3 regions of the Streptacidiphilus albus JL83 genome follow, and region 1 is predicted to be linked to each of the others. Evidence: riboswitches for the same ligand, from Rfam matches in the RefSeq annotation. Region 1 holds a riboswitch; each other region holds the start of a gene.
What was found. A riboswitch is a leader RNA that binds a small molecule or an ion and turns the genes downstream of it on or off. The one in region 1 is predicted to bind S-adenosylmethionine.

Region 1 (5,830 bases):
CGGCGGCGTCCGCCCTGGCTCTCTCCACCACGTCCCGTACTCCGATCCGGTCGCCGGGCCGCACCGGCCCGTTGACCTATTCTCGCCCGTCCCGCCCCCCAGTCGTCACTCCGCCACTGCTCGAACCCGCTGTCCTACTCGGTCCGGGCCGCCTGCGCCGCCGCCTCGGCCTCGGCGCCGGGCCGGTCGACCAACTCGATCTGGTCCACCGCACTGCACCAGCGGCAGCGCACCGACTCGACGGTCTCGCTGAGCACCTCCTGCTCCTCGACCCGGGGCTCGCCGGCGAGGTCGAGGTGGACGAACTCGACCACCCGGGAGGAGCGGGTGACGTCGAAACGGGTCAGGTTGCCGCACAGGGTGCAGCGCCACCGGGTCCCCTCGGTGGGCAGGGGGACAGACATGGGGCGTCCTCTCGGTTCGCGGGGCGTCCGGAGCAGGCCGGACACGGCTACCCGAGCAACCCTAGGGCCTCCCCGTGACGGTGCGGCACCGTCCCCCACACGCCGCAGCCGACGGTGTCGTTTTTGTCCGGTCAAGGAATGCTTGGGACATGCTCCCCTTCTCCGGCGCACCCCCGCCCGCCCGCCCGTGGACCCTGCGCGCGACCGGCCTGCTGCGCACGGCGGCCACCGCCGGGACGGACGGACGGCTCCGCCGGCTGCCGCTGGTGACCTGTCTGCTGATCGCCGTCAACAGCGTGGTGTTCCTGATCGGGCCGGTCTCCGGGCTCGACCCGCTGTACGGGGAGGGCGCGCACCGCGCCGCCGCGATCGCGGCCTACTACCAGCACTGGGGAGTGGTCCCGCGCGAGCTGCTGGACAACCGGGCCGGGCCCGGGGAGTCCCTGGGCGTCCCGGCGCTCTCGGTGCTCAGCGCGATGTTCGTGCACGCCGGCTGGGTGCACCTGCTCGGCAACATGATCTTCCTGTACGTCTTCGGCACCCTGGTCGAGGCCAGGATGGGACGGCTCTCCTTCCTCCTCTTCTATGTCGCCGTCGGCTACCTGGCGACCTACGGCTACGCGCTGGTGGAGCAGCACGGCGCCAACGGCACGGTCAGCCTGGTGGGGGCCTCGGGGGCGATCGCCGGGGTGCTGGGCGCCTGCCTGCGGCTCTACCCGAGGGCGCGGGTGACCGTCGTGATCCCGCTGCTGCTGTTCCTGCCGCTGCGGTTCCCGGCCTGGCTGGTGCTGGTGCTGTGGTTCGCGATCCAGGCCCTCTCGGTGCGCAGCGCCGCCGCCGGGCAGCCCGACGTGGCGTACGTGGCGCACCTGATCGGCTTCACCGGGGGCTTCCTCTTCGCCTGGCTGCTCTACTGCCGACGGCGCGGCTACGCTGGGCCGTCCGCCCTTCCACCGTCCCTCCCACCGTCCCAGGAGACCCTCCAGTGATCACCGCGATCGTGCTCGTCAAGGCCAGTGTCGACCGGATCCCCGAGATCGCCGAGACCATCGCGGCGCTGGAGGGCGTCAGCGAGGTCTACTCCGTCACCGGCACCTACGACCTGGTGGCGATGGTCCGGGTGCGGGCGCACGAGGACCTGGCCGACGTGATCCCCGGCCTGCTGAACAAGGTGCCCGGCGTGGAGCAGACCGAGACCCACATCGCCTTCCGCACCTACTCGCGGCACGACCTGGACGCCGCCTTCGCCCTGGGGCTCGACGGCTGAGCAGGCCGGCCGCGAGGGCCGCGGGCGGTCAGACCCGGCGGGTGTCCGGGACGCAGCGCCCGCCCTCGGTCCGGTAGGCCCACTGCGCGCCCTGGGTGACCAGCTCGCGCACGGCGGCGACGAAGCGCTCCACGTGCTCGTCGGGGGTCCCCGCGCCGAAGCTCACCCGGATCGCGTTGAGGCTGCGCTCCCCCGGCAGCGAGGCCTCGGGGGCCCCGCACTCGGACGGGGCCGCCTCCTCGCCGCCGAGCAGGGTGCGCACCAGCGGGTGGGCGCAGAACAGTCCGTCGCGGACGCCGATGCCGTACTCGGCCGAGAGCGCGGCGGAGAAGTGCGAGCTGTTCCAGCCCTGGACCACGAAGGAGAGCACGCCGACGCGCGGGTGGGCGTCCCCGAACAGGGTGAGCACCCGCACCTCGGGGATGTCCGCGAGCCCCGCCCGCAGCCGGGCGATCAGCTGCTGTTCCCGGGCGACCAGCCGGTCGAAGCCGGCCTCGGTCAGCGCCCGGCAGGCGGAGGCGATGGAGTAGGCGCCGATGACGTTCGGCGATCCGGCCTCGTGCCGGGACGGGCCCTGGTGCCACTCGACCGCGACCGAGCCGTCCGCCTCGCGGGCGACGGTGCGGCTGGCGCCGCCGCCGGCCAGGTAGGGCTCGGCGGCGTCGAGCCAGTCGCTGCGGCCGGCCAGCACCCCCGCGCCGAAGGGCGCGTACAGCTTGTGGCCCGAGAAGGCGACCCAGTCGACGTCCAACTCCCGCACCGACACCGGGTGGTGGGGGGCGAGCTGGGCGGCGTCCAGGACGATCCGGGCACCGTGCCGGTGGGCGGTCGCGGCCAGCTCGCGGACCGGCCAGATCTCCCCGGTGACATTGGAGGCGCCGGTCACGCAGACCAGCGCGGGACCCGCCCCGGCCTCGGCACCGGCCTCGGCGAGGGCGGCGTCCAGGGCCGCCACCGCCTCCTCCGGCGAGCGCGGGGCGCGCAGGTAGCTGACGGTCAGCCCGTGCTTGCGCCAGGGCAGCAGCGAGGCGTGGTGCTCGGTCTCGAAGGCGAAGACCCGGGTGCCGGCCGGCAGCGCCCCGGCCAGCAGGTTGAGCGAGTCGGTGGTGGCCCGGGTGAAGACGACCTGGTCGTCGGCGCGCAGGTCGAGGAAGTCGGCGACGGTGGCCCGGCTCTGCTCGAACAGGTCGGTGGAGAGCTGGGAGAGGTAGCCGGCGCCGCGGTGCACGCTGCCGTAGTACGGGGCGTAGGCGGCGACGTCGTCCCAGACCCGCTGGAGGGCGGGGGCGCTGGCGGCGTAGTCGAGCGCGGCGTAGGTCACCTTCTCGCCGCTGACCAGCGGGACCTCGACGTCGCGGCCGAGCACGGCCAGCGGCGGACAGGCGACGGCGTCGGCAGCGGCGGTGGTGTTGGCTGCGGCACTGTTGAAAGAAAGCGGCGTCGACATGACGAGACCCCTCCAGGGCATCCAGTGGATCCCTGGCTACGCCGAAAAAGGGGGGATCCGCGCTTGCCCTGCGACGGGTCGTCGTAGGGCCCGGTCGTCACCTGGGAGCACCCCGCCACGGAAGGAGGGTTGCCGGACAGCTAGCCAGGGCCGGTGCGGTTCTGCGAACCGCGTGCTGTCACTCGTGACCTGTCCGTCAGTATGCCACGGGGTCCACCCCTCGGGTGAACCCCTGTCCGGCATCCGAGACCGCGCCGCTGCCCCTCAGCCGTGGGTGACGGCGGACCAGCGGGCCAGCACCTGCTCCGCCGCGCCGGTGTCGATGGACTCCGCGGTGCGCTTCATCGCCGCGGCCAGCTGCTCGGCCAGCGGGGCGTCGGTCTGGTCCAGGGCGACCAGCGCCGAGGCCGAGTTGAGCAGCACCGCGTCGCGCACCGGCCCCCGCTCCCCGGCCAGCACCCGGCGGGCGACCCCGGCGTTGTACTCGGCGTCCGCGCCGCGCAGCGCCTCGATCGGGGCGTACTCGACGCCGACCTCGCGCGGGTCGAAGACGGTCCGGTGGACCTCGCCGCCGCGCACCTGCCAGACGGTGGAGGTGCCGGTGACGGTCAGCTCGTCGAGACCGTCGTCGCCCCGGAAGACCAGGGCCGAGGAGCCGCGCCCGGCGAGCACCCCGGCGATCAGGCCGGCCATCCGGGTGTCGAAGCAGCCGACGGCGTTGGCGCCGACCCGGGCCGGGTTGGTCAGCGGCCCCAGCAGGTTGAAGGCGGTGGGCACGCCCAGGGCGACCCGGGTGGAGCCGGCGTGCCGCATCGAGGGGTGGAAGACCGGCGCCGGACAGTAGGTGATACCGGCCTCGGCGGCGACCTCGGCGATCCGCTGCGCCGTCAGCCCGAGATTGACGCCGAGCTTCTCCAGCACGTCGGTGGCGCCGCTGGCCGAGGAGGCGGCGCGGTTGCCGTGCTTGACGACCAGCGCGCCGGCCCCGGCCGCGACGATCGCCGACATGGTGGAGATGTTGACGGTCTTGGCCCGGTCGCCGCCGGTGCCGACGATGTCGACCGCGCGGCCGGGCACCTCGATCACGGTGGCGTGCGCGTACATGGACTCGACCAGGCCGGAGATCTCCTCGACGGTCTCGCCCTTGGCGCGCAGGCCCACCAGGAAGGCGGCGATCTGCGCGTCCCCGGCCTCGCCGCTCATGATCCGGTCCATCGCCCAGGCGGTGTCGCCGGACGACAGGTCGGTGCCGGAGATCAGCGCGCCGAGGACCTCCGGCCACGAGCGAGCCTGCACGGGGTTGTCGCCGCCGTTCGCAGGATGCACGTTCGCCATGGCCGTGGCCTCTCAGTCGTAATATTTGGAGGGCCCCAGCTTAGCGACTGCAAAGTGCGGCACAGCGGAGCCGCCCAGAGGGCGAGATCCGCGGTCCACCCGCCGGACTCAGCCGACCAGCCGCGCCCGCTCCGCCCGGAGCAGGGTGCTCGCGGTCTCGGCCAGGGCGACCGGGTCCACCGGCGCCGCGATCGCCGCGTCGGCCCGGCTCCAGACGGCGAGCCAGGAGTCCTGCGGACGGCCGATCAGGACCAGCACCGGCGGGCAGCCGTAGATCTCGTCCTTGAGCTGGCGGCAGAGGCCCATCCCGCCGACCGGGGTCGCCTCGCCGTCCAGCACCACCAGGTCCAGCCGGGCGCTGCCCTTGGCGTGCGCGTCCAGCGCCTTGACCACGGCCGGGGAGGTGGCGCACTCCAAGTACTGGACCTCGGGCAGGTCGGCGGCCGGCCGCCGGCCGAGCGCGAGCCTGACCTGTTCGCGCGTGCTGCGGTCGTCGCTGTAGACAAGAACGTTCAGTGCCATCGTCCGCATCCCCCTGGGGTGTGATCGGGACCACTTCGGCGTCTGCGCGGATGCTACTCCGGTATCTGACGCCTCAACAGCAGGCCGCGGGCCCTCCGCGCGCCGTGTTCCCTCCGCCGTCCGGCCCCACCCCCGGCTTTTCGGCCCGCCGTCCGCCGACCGCAGCCGTCCGGCCGCTCGGGGTTCACCATTTCGGGCGACCCGGCGGCCTGTCGCGGCAGGGCCCCAAAGCCCTCCGGTCCCCTGCCATTCGGGCTACCCACCTGGTCGTCGGTCCGTCGGAGGGTACGTCACAAGCCGGACACACCGAGGTACACCCCCCGAGGTGAGGGCGGAATAAGCGACCGACATAATGTCGGTCGTGGCGACAGCAACTGCAGTAGAAACCGGGCACGCACACGGATCGGTCAACCGGCCGAACCTCACCAGCGTCGGAACCATCGTCTGGCTGGCATCCGAGCTGATGTTCTTCGCGGCCCTCTTCGCGATGTACTTCACTCTCCGTTCGGTTACCGGGACGGCCTACTGGCATTCCCAGAACCATGTCCTCGACGTTCCCTTCGCGTCGGTGAACACCACGGTCCTGGTGCTCTCCTCCTTCACCTGCCAGATGGGTGTCTTCGCTGCTGAGCGCGGCGATGTGAAGAAGCTCCGGGCCTGGTTCATCACCACGTTCATCATGGGCGCGATGTTCATCGGCGGTCAGATCTACGAGTACACGGACCTGGTCAAGACCGACCACCTGTCCCTGTCCTCGTCCCCCTTCGGCTCGGTGTTCTACCTGACCACCGGCTTCCACGGCATGCACGTGACGGGTGGTCTGATCGCCTTCCTGCTGGTCCTCGCACGGACGTA
Region 2 (5,830 bases), 6.7 Mb from region 1:
GCCGCGGCGCACTTGGACGCGCCGGCGGTGAGGATCTGCTGGAAGGTCGACCCCGGGCTGGTGGCGACGTTGTAGCCGCACAGGTCGGTCAGGCTGGTGACCGAGTCCGTCTTGATCCCGGAGGCCCCCAGGAACGACTGGCCGTCGTTGAGGTAGGTGGCGAAGTCGACGACCTGCTCACGCTCCTTGGTCGCGCCGAAGTTGTCCTGGCCGACGTCGAACTTGCCGTTCTGCACCCCGGGGATGACGGTGGGGAAGGTGCCGTACTGCACGTCCCAGTCGACGCCGAGCACCCTGGCCACGGCGTTGCGCAGGTCGACGTCCAGGCCGACGGTCTGCCCGGAGGCGTCGGTGCCGGCATGCGGCAGCCCGGAGGTGCCGACCGCCTGGGTGGTGCCGAGGATGAGGCTGCCGCGGCTCCGGACCGCCTGCGGGAGCTCGGCCGCCAGCGCCGGGTCGGCCTTGACCGTCGAGACCACGTCCTGGGTCGGGATGGCGGTGGCCGTCGAGCCGCCGGACCCGGCGGACCCGGTCGACCCGGCGGCGGCCGAGGTCGCGGCGGTGCCCGAGCCGCAGGCCGTGAGCACGGTGAGCAGCGCGGCGGCCGTGGCGGCGGCGAGGGCCGGGCGCGGGAGGTGGCGGCGGACTGGACGGCTTCCGTCGGTTGTCACGGTGGTTCCTTTCGAGGGGTGACCGGGCGTCACCGGGCAAGGGGGTGGTGGGGAGATGGCGCTGTCGGCGGTGGACCGGGGTCAGACCGCCGGTCGGGCGGTCACAGGACGGCCGCCAGGAAGGCGCGGGAGCGCTCGTGCCGCGGGCGGTCCAGCACCTCGGCGGGCGGCCCGGTCTCGATGATCCGGCCGCCGTCCAGGAAGACCACGGTGTCGGCGACCTCGCGGGCGAAACCGATCTCGTGGGTCACCACGATCATGGTCATCCCGGTGTCGGCGAGGTCCTTCATCACCGCGAGCACCTCGCCGACCAGCTCCGGGTCGAGCGCGCTGGTGGGCTCGTCGAACAGCAGCAGCTCGGGTTCCATGGCGAGGGCCCGGGCGATCGCGACGCGCTGCTGCTGGCCGCCGGAGAGCTGCCGGGGGTAGTCGGAACCCCGGCCGCCCAGGCCGACCCGTTCCAGCAGCCCGAGGGCGGTGGCCGTGGCCCGCTTCCGCGGCACCCGGTGCACCGCCACCGGCGCCTCGATGATGTTCTCCACCACGGTGAGGTGCGGGAAGAGGTTGAACTGCTGGAAGACCATCCCGACCCGGGCCCGCTGCCGGGTGATCGCCCGGTGCCCCAACTCGTGCAGCCTGCCGCCCTGGTGGCGGTAGCCGATGATCTCCCCGCCGACCTCGACGAAGCCGGCGTCGGGCCGTTCCAGATGGTTGACGCTGCGCAGCAGGGTGGACTTGCCCGCTCCCGAGGGTCCGAGCAGGACCGCGACCTCGCCCCGGCGCACGTCCAGGTCGACGCCGTCCAGCACCGGTTGGGCGCCGAAGCTCTTCCGCAGCCCTCTGATCCGCACCAGCGCTGCGTCGGCGGCGCTCATGAGAGCCCCGCGAACTTGCCGTCGCCGCGCCCGAGCAGCGGGACGTTGCCCCGGAAGAGCTGCCAGAAGCCCCGGTCGGCGGTGCGTCGGCGGCCCCTGGCGAAGTGGCGCTCGACGTAGAACTGACCGATCGACAGCACCGTGGTCAGGATGATGTACCAGAGGGTGGTGACCAGCAGCAGCGGGACGATCAGGAAGTTCTGATTGTAGATCAACTGTGCCGAGTAGAGCAGGTCCTGGACCGCGATGACGCTGACGATCGAGGTGGCCTTGAGCATCCCGATCAGCAGGTTGCCGGAGGCCGGCACGACGGCCGGCATCGCCTGCGGCAGCACGATCCGCCGCAGGATCCGCGCCCTGCCGAGGCCGAGCGCCTGGGCGGCCTCGGCCTGCCCGGGGTCGACCGAGAGGATGCCACCCCGGACGATCTCCGAGGAGAAGGCCGCGACGTCCAGGCTCAGTCCCACGTATGCGGCCAGGACACCGCTGAAGAGGTGCGCCGTCCGGACCGTGGCGAACTCCGGGCCGAACGGGATGCCGAAGGACAACTGCGGGTAGAGCGAGGCGAGTTCGTACCAGAAGAGCAGCTGAACCAGAATCGGGACGGAGCGGACCAGCCAGACGAAGCCGAAGCTGAGCGAGGTCAGCACCGGGTTCCGCGACAGCCGCATCACGGCCACCCCGATCCCGAGCAGGTAGCCCGTGGCCATCACCGCGGCGGTGAGCCAGAGCGTCAGCGCGAGCCCCTGCAGGATCGAGCCGTTGAGGAAGTAGTCGCCGACCGTGCCCCACTGGAAGCGGCTGTTGGTCAGCACGGTGTGGACCAGCATCGCGAACAGCACCAGCAGCGCCAGCGCGGCGGCCCAGCGCCCGGGCGGCGCAGCGGGACCAGCCGCGCGCCCAGCAGTTGCTCGTCGGTGGGGCGGCCGGCGGATGTCACCGTGGCGGGCCGGGGCGTCGGGGGTGGTTCCGGGGCGGCGGATGTCCGCGCCGAAGTGTCGGGGCTGCTCATGGTGGTGTGCTTTCCGTCCCAGGGGTGCACGGCGCCGCGCCGAGGTGCGCCGGCGCGGCGGTGTGCGGGATGAGGGCATGGTCGACCCGGGCCGCCACGGCACGACCACGAGGTCGCGGGCCGGAGCGGGCCTGCGGGAAGGGGGGTCGGCGCCTACCGGCGCCGGAGCGATCGGCCGACCGGGAGGGTCAGCGGACCGGGGCGGTCCTCGGACACAGCGCGCTGCTCACCCGGAGCAGGTCCACATGCAGACGGGCCACCATGAGCCGGGAGAACCCGCGCGGCCGCGGGGCGCCGCCATGGACGGGGCGTCGTGCCTGCATCGCGGATCACCTCCCGGCCCTCGGGCCCCTGCGGGCCTCGCGCTTACAGGACGGAGCTGTCCTGTCGGGTCGTCACCTGGAGCACCCCACCGCGGACGAGGGTTGCTGGTCAGCCAACCAGGGCTTGTCGCTGACGCTCATAACCAGGGCTCACGCTAACGGCTCGGCGGACTTTGGGCAATGCCCGTCCCAGCAGGTGAGGGATTGTGTTCGAAGCCGGGCCGGAGTTACGGTGAGGCGAAGCCAGGGTGAGGCCGGGGCCGGGCAGCCCGCAGCCGCGAGTACGCAGCAGGAGGGGACCCGCAGTGCATCGCTCCGTCGGCAGCTACTCGCGACGCCACATCGACCTCCAGCGCAGCTCCAGCGCTCTCTGTCCGGTTGCCTGAGCCCGCGGCCCCGCTCGCCGGCCCCACCGACGCCGCTGCCGCCGCACCCCCGGCCACGGGCACCGTCCCCAGCTCTCCGCGCTCCCGCGTCCACGCGGTGCGAGCGCTTCCGCACGCCTTGAAGGAGAACGCCGTGAGCGTTGTCGTCCTCGCCGGCAACCCCGGGCGCCGGTCCCGAACCCCGGAGCCGGCCCAGCCGGTCGCCGCCGCACCGACCGGCCGTCGATCCGGACCCGCCCTCGAACTCACCGACCACGGACCGGTGTCGGTCGAGCTGGGCAGCACCGGCCGGGTGACCCGATGACCGTGCGCCAGGCGGTGTCCGAGGCGGTCCACCAGGCCCTGCACCCGACCGAGCTCCGGCGGGTCTTCGGCGCCTTCCCGACCGGCGTGACCGCGCTCGCGGCACTGGTGGACGGCGCCCCCGTGGGCATCGCCGCCAACTCGTTCACCTCGGTGTCGCTGGACCCGCCGCTGGTCTCGGTCTGCATCGCGCACACCTCCTCCACCTGGCCGGCGCTGCGCGGCAGCAGCCGACTTGGTGTCAGCGTCCTCGGCGCGCACCAGGAGCAGGCCTGCCGCGAGTTGGCGGGGCGCGGGACCGACCGGTTCGCCTCGGTGGACTGGCGCGCCACCGGCGACGGCGCCGTCCTGGTCGAGGGCGCCAGCGCCTGGCTGGACTGCAGCGTCGAGCAGCTGATCCGGGCCGGGGACCACGACATCGTCCTGCTCCGGGTGCACTGGCTGGACGCCGACGCCACCGTTCCGCCGCTGGTCTTCCACTCCGGCGGCTTCCGCCGGCTCGAAGCCGCCTGACCCGCCCGCCCCACGTCCGCTCCGCCCCCGGCGGTGGCCGCTCTCCCCGAGCGGCCGCCGCCGGGGGCTTCTGTCTGCGCCCGGCGCCTCCCCCGACGGCCGCGTCACCGGTTCGGCCCCCTTCGACGCGGCACCGGACGGCTGCGCACAGCACGCTGGTGCCTGACATGCGGGTCTTGTCCCACGCCTCCCCGAGGAGGAATCCCCATGAATGCACCGTCCCCGGTGGCGGCCGATCCCGTCGCCGAACAGGAGTCACCGATCCATATCCTGTGGATCAACGCCGGGCTGAGCTGCGACGGAGACTCGGTCTCCCTGACCGCGGCAACCCAGCCCAGCATCGAGGAGATCGCGCTCAGCGTGCTGCCCGGTCTGCCGAAGATCGCCGTGCACTGGCCGCTGATCGACTTCGAGTGCGGTCCGGTCCAGGGGGCGGACAACTTCATCGAGTGGTTCTTCAAGGGCGAGCGGGGCGAGATCGACCCCTTCGTCCTGGTCATCGAGGGCTCGATCCCCAATGAGGCGATCAAGCCCGAGGGCTACTGGTGCGGCTTCGGCGACGATCCCGAGACCGGCCAGCCGATCACCACCAGCGAGTGGATCGACCGGCTCGCGCCCAAGGCGCTGGCCGTGGTGGCGATCGGCACCTGCGCCGCCTACGGCGGCATCCACGCCATGGCCGGCAACCCGACCGGCGCCATGGGTGTGCCCGACTACCTGGGCTGGGACTGGAAGTCCAAGGCCGGGATCCCGATCGTCTGCGTTCCGGGCTGCCCGATCCAGCCGGACAACTTCTCGGAGACCCTGGTCTACCTGCTCCACCAGGCGACCGGTGCGGCTCCGATGATCCCGTTGGACGAGCACCTGCGGCCGTCCTGGCTCTTCGGCGCGACCGTCCACGAGGGCTGCGACCGGGCCGGCTACTACGAGCAGGGGCAGTTCGCGAGCACCTACGACTCCCCCAAGTGCCTGGTGAAGCTGGGCTGCTGGGGCCCGGTGGTGAAGTGCAACGTGCCCAAGCGCGGCTGGATGAACGGGATCGGCGGCTGTCCGAACGTCGGCGGCATCTGCATCGCCTGCACCATGCCCGGCTTCCCGGACAAGTTCATGCCGTTCATGGACGAGCCCCCCGGCGGCAAGGTCTCCAGCACCGCCAGCGCGGCCTACGGCTCGGTGATCCGCAAGCTGCGGGCGATCACGCTCGCGACCGTGGACAAGGAGCCCAAGTGGCGGCACCGCGGCGAGAAGCTCACCACCGGCTACCGCCCGCCCTGGTGACCGCACGCTGAGGGGGGAGCGCCGCGCGCGCTCCCCCCTTCCGCCACCCGCAGCACCTCCGACAGCACCCCGGCACCAGAGAAGGGCACGGCAGACACGATGGCACCGACGACGAAGGCAGCCCCGGACGGCAGTGGTCTGGTGGAGATGTCCTGGGATCCGATCACCCGGATCGTGGGCAGCCTCGGCATCCACACGAAGATCGACTTCAAGCAGAAGAAGGTCGCCGAGTGCTACAGCACCTCGTCGGTCTTCCGCGGCTACAGCGTCTTCATGCGCGGCAAGGACCCCCGGGACGCGCACTTCATCACCAGCAGGATCTGCGGCATCTGCGGCGACAACCACGCCACCTGCTCGGTCTACGCGCAGAACATGGCCTACGGGGTGAAGCCGCCGCACCTGGGCGAGTGGATCATCAACCTGGGCGAGTCCGCCGAGTACATGTTCGACCACAACATCTTCCAGGAGA
Region 3 (5,830 bases), 2.1 Mb from region 1:
ACGGTGGCGGTGGTGGTGCCGTCGCCAGCGACGTCGTCCGTCTTCTTGGCGACCTCCTTGACGAGCTCGGCACCGATCTTCTCGTACGGGTCCTCGAGCTCGATCTCCTTGGCGATGGAGACACCGTCGTTGGTGATCGTGGGGGCGCCCCACTTCTTCTCCAGGACGACGTTGCGGCCCTTGGGGCCGAGCGTGACCTTGACAGCGTCGGCGAGCTGGTTCATCCCGCGCTCAAGGCCGCGACGAGCTTCCTCGTTAAACGCAATGATCTTGGCCATGGAAGTGGTCCTCCCGGACAGGGTGGCTGCGTGTGGACCGCGCTGGCGCCCGCGACGGACGGACCCGGCCGGCGACGGTCACTTCCCGTCGCGCCCGGGGCCTCACCTACCCGGCCCGTTGTCACTCTCTACCTCAGAGTGCTAACGCCAATGATTAGCACTCGACCCCCTTGAGTGCAAGCGGCTCGGGGGGTGGCGCTGCGGGAGCGGGGCGGGAGCGGACGGCCAAAGCCGCCAGGCCCGCACCCCCGAAGGGTGCGGGCCTGGCGGAAGACCTGCGTCACTGCTTCGTTCGGAACGAGGCTCGGCCGGTCATGTCTAGTCAGCGATCACCCGACCAGGTCACACCACGCGGACCATGTCCGCCTGCGGACCCTTCTGACCCTGCGAGATCTCGAACTCGACTCGCTGGCCCTCTTCGAGCGACCGGTACCCGTCCATCTGGATCGCGCTGTAGTGGACGAACACGTCCGCACCACCGTCGACCGCGATGAAGCCGTACCCCTTCTCCGCGTTGAACCACTTGACGGTGCCCTGAGCCATTCCAAACTCCCCTATTACTGGCCCTTTCACGGTCCGCACTCCGCGGTCCGGGCCGGGCTACTGCGCGCTGCGCAACGCTCCGACCGACGCTGAATGTATCCACTCCGATGCCCTCTGCAACAGGGCATAAGGCGGTTAATTCTTGGAGGGTGTTATCGGACAGGTGCCGGCGAACGCCAACAAACCCGCGCAATACGGTCCGGACATAGCGGACCAGCAGGACAAAAAGAACTGTAAATTCTGACGCCGGGCCGCAGTCCGGCCGGGACTGCCGGGCCGGGGCGGGCAGGAGCGGCACGGGGGACCCGGGCGGCGGAAGCCGGGGACCCGGTGGGCGCGGCGCGGTTCGAACGTGGTGCCGGCGGTACAGGACCGGACAGCGGCCCGAAAGCGGCGTACGGAAAGCGACGGCCGAAAAGCAACGCTGCCCGAGCGGCCCTCGGCCACTCTACCGCTGTCGCGGAGCACCCGACGCCGCGCGGTGCTCCAGCACGCTCCGTATCGGAAAGAGGATCGGAACCTTCCGGTCCTATTGTGTGCGCCCTTTGCCGGCGCCCCGGAACAGCGGAACCGGGTCCCTGGGAATTCAGGGGACCCGGTTCCGGAATTACCTGCAGTTGCCGCCGGTGATCAGCAGCCGCCGGCCACGGCGGGAATGATCGACACATTCGCGCCGTCCGCGGTGGCCGTCTCCAGGCCGTCCGCGAACCGAACGTCGTCGTCGTTCACGTACACATTGACGAAACGGCGCAGCTTGCCGGTGTCGTCCAGGATCCGGCCGCCGATACCGGCGTGGTTGGCCTCCAGGTCGGCGATGACCGCGGCCAGGGTCGCGCCCTCGGCCTTCACCTCGGCCGCGCCGCCGGTGTAGGTGCGCAGGATGGTCGGAATGCGGACGGAAACGCTCATGCTCTAGCTCCTGACCTGACTTCGTTCGGAGACGGCTGCGGGCGCCGCGCTCCCTGATCGGTTCCCCCGCTACGCTCGGTCACCCGAGTCCGGCCTCGCGGAACGAGTCCAGGGTGGGGCGGATGGTGGCGGACAGGCCGGTGGTGGCCTCCACCGCGTCCAGCGTCTTCAGGCCGTCGCCGGTGTTCAGCACGACGGTCTCGGCGGCCGGGTCGAGCAGGCCGTTCTCGATGAGCTTGCGCAGCACGCCGACGGTCACGCCGCCCGCGGTCTCCGCGAAGATGCCCTCGGTCCGCGCCAGCAGCTTGATGGCGTCCACGATCTGCGCGTCGTCGACGTCCTCGACCGCGCCGCCGGTGCGGCGGCAGATGTCCAGGACGTAGGGGCCGTCGGCGGGGTTGCCGATGGCGAGGGACTTGGCGATGGTGTCCGGCTTCTGCGGGCGGATCACGTCGCGGCCGGCCTTGAAGGCGACCGACACCGGGGAGCAGCCCTCGGCCTGGGCGCCGAAGATCTTGTAGGGCTTGTCCTCGACCAGGCCGAGGGCGATGAGCTCCTTCAGCCCCTTGTCGATCTTGGTGAGCTGGGAGCCCGAGGCGATCGGGATCACCAGCTGGTCCGGCAGCCGCCAGCCGAGCTGCTCGCAGATCTCGTAGGCCAGCGTCTTCGAGCCCTCGCCGTAGTAGGGGCGGAGGTTGACGTTGACGAAGCCCCAGCCCTCGCCGGCCGGGTCGCCGATCAGCTCCGAGCAGAAGCGGTTCACATCGTCGTAGTTGCCCTCGATGCCGACCAGCTCGCCGCCGTAGACCGCGGCCATGACGACCTTGCCCTGCTCCAGGTCGTGCGGGATGAAGACGCAGGAGCGCAGCCCGGTGCGGGCCGCCGCCGCGCCCACCGCGCCGGCCAGGTTGCCGGTGGAGGAGCAGGAGAGAGTGGTGAAGCCGAAGGTGCGGGCGGCCTCGACGGCGATCGCGACGACCCGGTCCTTGAAGGAGTGGGTCGGGTTGCCGGAGTCGTCCTTGACGTACAGGCCGCCGGTGACGCCCAGCTCGCGGGCCAGGTTGTCGGCCTTGACCAGCTTGGTCCAACCGGGGTTCAGGCCGGGGTGCTCGGCCACGTCGACCGGGACCGGGAGCAGCGGCGCGTAGCGCCAGATGTTGGTGGGGCCCGCCTCGATCCGGGCGCGCAGTGCCTCGGGGTCGCCGACCGGCAGCTCGTAGGCCACCTCGAGCGGTCCGAAGCACTCGGTACAGGCGAAGTCGGGGGCCAGCGGCGAGCGCGCTCCGCACTCCCGGCAGGACAGGGCGACGGCGGGGCCGAAGGGCTGGTCGGTGGTGGGCGCGACGGGCGCGACGGGTGCTACGGCGGTGACAGCCATGATGGCGAGGCCCTCTCTCCTCATCTTCCCCGCGGCGTGTTCGCCGCAGGACGGAATTGGCACCTTCCCCACCAGCGCCGGTACGGCTTGTGCTGGCAGGAGGGTTGCCGGGACTTCAACGGGCCGTTCCCTCAGTCCCTCTGGATGAGCTCTATGGCGTCCGGTCGCGACCTGTCGGTCGGCGCCGGTGCGCATTTGTGCGTAAGACTGGGCACCCCCCGTGCAGCGGGCGTGCCGTGTCCCCAAGACTGTAACCGAAGCCCCCCGGCCGGATCACGATCGTCCGCGAGGCGAGACGCGGATCACCAAGAGGAGTCCTGTGCTTGACGAGGTCGCGGACTGGCTGCGCCGCCGCTCCTGGACGGCTGCCGACCGGCCGCTGTCGGACCTGCTGGCGGCCAAGCGGGCCACCGGCAGCACCGTCAGCGTGGTGCTGCCGGCCCTGGACGAGGAGGCCACGGTCGGCGGGATCGTCGCGGCCATCCGCCGGGACCTGATGGAGCGGTGCCCGCTGGTGGACGAGCTGGTGGTGGTCGACTCGGGATCCACCGACGGGACCGCCCCGGCGGCGGCCCGGGCCGGGGCCCGGGTGGTGCACCGCGACGCGATCCTGCCCCGGCTGCCGGCCGAGCCCGGCAAGGGCGAGGTGCTGTGGCGCTCGCTGCTGGCTACCGAGGGCGACATCGTCTGCTTCATCGACGCCGACCTGCGCGAGTTCTCCTCCGCCTTCGTCTCCGGGATCGTCGGCCCGCTGCTGACCGACCCGGGCGTGGCCTTCGTCAAGGCGATGTACGACCGGCCGCTGGACACCGAGACGGTGTCCATCCCGGCCGGCGGCGGCCGGGTGACCGAGCTGGTGGCCCGGCCGCTGCTGAACCTGCACTGGCCGCTGCTGGCCGGCTTCGTCCAACCGCTGGGCGGCGAGTACGCGGCCCGGCGCTCGCTGCTGGAGCGGCTGCCCTTCGCCACCGGCTACGGGGTGGAGCTGGGCCTGCTGGTGGACGCGCTGGAGCTGGCCGGGCTGGACGCCCTGGCCCAGGTCGACGTGGGCGTGCGGCACCACCGGCACCAGGACGCCCAGGCACTGGGCCGGATGGCCGCGACCATCTACCGCACCGCGCTGGACCGGCTGGCCAGGACCGACCGGCTGAAGGCCGCCGACGACCTGGTCACCCCGAGGCTGACCCAGTTCACCCGGACGCCGGAGGGCTTCGCCCCGACCACGGTCGGGATACCGGGCCTCGACCGCCCACCCGTGGTCACCCTGCCCGAGTACCGCTCCACCGGGCACCGGCGGCAGAACGCGGGCCCGAACACCGGTGGACGGTAGTACGAATACTGAACACCCGTGCAGCAACCGCCCGGACGGCGGGTTTGGCCCCCTCCCCGCAAGGCAAGGCTCTCAACCATGGTCGAAGCAAGCCCGGCACGGATCCTGCTCGCCTCCAACCGGGGGCCGGTCTCCTACAGCATCGAGGACGACGGTGAGCTCACCGCGCGCCGCGGCGGCGGCGGACTGGTGTCCGGGCTGTCCGCGATCGGCGAAGAGGTGGACTCGGTCTGGGTCTGCGCGGCGTTGTCCGAGGGCGACCGCGCCGCCACCCGGCAGGGGCTCACCGACCCCTCGGTCCGGATGCTGGACATCGACGCCGGCACCTTCGCCCGCGCCTACAACGGCATCGCCAACTCGACCCTCTGGTTCGTCCACCACCTGATCTTCAACACCCCGACCACTCCGGTCTTCGGCGCCTCCTTCCGCCGCGAGTGGGCCTCCTACCAGGCCTACAACCGGGCCTTCGCCGAGGCGCTGGCCGAGGCCGCCACCCCCGGCGCCACGGTGATGGTCCAGGACTACCACCTCTCGCTGACCCCCCGGCTGCTCCGCGAGCTCCGCCCCGACCTGCGGATCGGCCACTTCTCGCACACCCCCTGGGCCCCGCCGGACTACTACCGGCTGCTGCCCGACGACGTCGCCGCGCAGGTGCTGGCCGGCATCCTCGGCGCGGACCGCGCCGGGTTCCTGACCCGCCGCTGGGCCGCCGCCTTCGCCGACTGCTGCGAGGCGGTGCTCGGCGCCGCCGTCGACCGCCGCGAGGACGGCACGGTGACCGTCACCCACGCCGGCCGGACGACGGTGCTCGGGGTGCACGCGCTGGGCGCCGACGGCGACTTCCTGCGCGAGCGGGCCCACCGGCCCGATGTGGACTCCCGGCTGGCGGCGCTGCGCGAGGCCGTCGGCGACCGCCGCACCATCGTCCGGGTGGACCGGACCGAGCTGTCCAAGAACATCGTCCGCGGGCTGCACGCCTACGAGCACCTGCTGCGGACCCGGCCGGAGTGGCTGGAGCGGGTGGTCCACATCGCCTTCGCCTACCCCTCGCGACACGACCTGCCGGAGTACCGCGAGTACACCGCCTCGGTGCTGCGCACCGCGCAGGAGATCAACGACGAGTTCGGCACGCCGACCTGGCAGCCCGTCATCCTCCATGTGAACGACGACTTCCCACGCTCGCTGGCCGCCTACCGGCTCGCGGACGTGGCCCTGGTCAACCCGATCCGGGACGGGATGAACCTGGTCGCCAAGGAGATCCCGGCCGTCTCCGACGCGGGCTGCGCGCTGGTCCTCTCCCGCGAGGCGGGCGCCTACGAGGAGCTCGGCGAGGACGCGATCACGGTCAACCCCTACGACGTGATCGCCACCGCCGAGGCCCTCCACACCGGG

Region 2: it holds a riboswitch for S-adenosylmethionine, as region 1 does, so the genes downstream of both, BS75_RS52010 (putative leader peptide) here and BS75_RS09370 (aminotransferase class V-fold PLP-dependent enzyme) in region 1, are expected to answer to the same signal.
Region 3: it holds a riboswitch for S-adenosylmethionine, as region 1 does, so the genes downstream of both, thrC (threonine synthase) here and BS75_RS09370 (aminotransferase class V-fold PLP-dependent enzyme) in region 1, are expected to answer to the same signal.

The regions. Positions count from the first base shown of each region.
Region 1 is NZ_JQML01000001.1:2,159,468-2,165,297, forward strand. Features, by position in the region: gene BS75_RS09350 (NYN domain-containing protein) at 1-31, opposite strand, end outside; gene BS75_RS09355 (hypothetical protein) at 135-404, opposite strand; gene BS75_RS09360 (rhomboid family intramembrane serine protease) at 554-1,393, shown strand; gene BS75_RS09365 (Lrp/AsnC family transcriptional regulator) at 1,390-1,671, shown strand; gene BS75_RS09370 (aminotransferase class V-fold PLP-dependent enzyme) at 1,700-3,118, opposite strand; SAM riboswitch class IV at 3,173-3,308, opposite strand; gene trpD (anthranilate phosphoribosyltransferase) at 3,383-4,453, opposite strand; gene BS75_RS09380 (DNA-binding transcriptional response regulator) at 4,562-4,984, opposite strand; gene ctaE (aa3-type cytochrome oxidase subunit III) at 5,328-5,830, shown strand, end outside.
Region 2 is NZ_JQML01000001.1:8,895,303-8,901,132, reverse strand. Features, by position in the region: gene BS75_RS38625 (transporter substrate-binding domain-containing protein) at 1-671, opposite strand, end outside; gene BS75_RS38620 (amino acid ABC transporter ATP-binding protein) at 773-1,546, opposite strand; partial or broken gene BS75_RS43695 (amino acid ABC transporter permease) at 1,543-2,558, opposite strand; partial or broken gene BS75_RS52010 (putative leader peptide) at 2,747-2,824, opposite strand; SAM riboswitch class IV at 2,916-3,026, opposite strand; gene BS75_RS52365 (putative leader peptide) at 3,130-3,267, shown strand; gene BS75_RS48845 (hypothetical protein) at 3,401-3,571, shown strand; gene BS75_RS38610 (flavin reductase family protein) at 3,568-4,083, shown strand; gene BS75_RS38605 (NADH-quinone oxidoreductase subunit B family protein) at 4,291-5,361, shown strand; gene BS75_RS38600 (nickel-dependent hydrogenase large subunit) at 5,461-5,830, shown strand, end outside.
Region 3 is NZ_JQML01000001.1:4,229,558-4,235,387, forward strand. Features, by position in the region: gene groL (chaperonin GroEL) at 1-278, opposite strand, end outside; gene BS75_RS18165 (cold-shock protein) at 621-821, opposite strand; gene BS75_RS18170 (MoaD/ThiS family protein) at 1,452-1,730, opposite strand; gene thrC (threonine synthase) at 1,810-3,108, opposite strand; SAM riboswitch class I at 3,126-3,259, opposite strand; gene BS75_RS18180 (glucosyl-3-phosphoglycerate synthase) at 3,428-4,438, shown strand; gene BS75_RS18185 (alpha,alpha-trehalose-phosphate synthase (UDP-forming)) at 4,517-5,830, shown strand, end outside.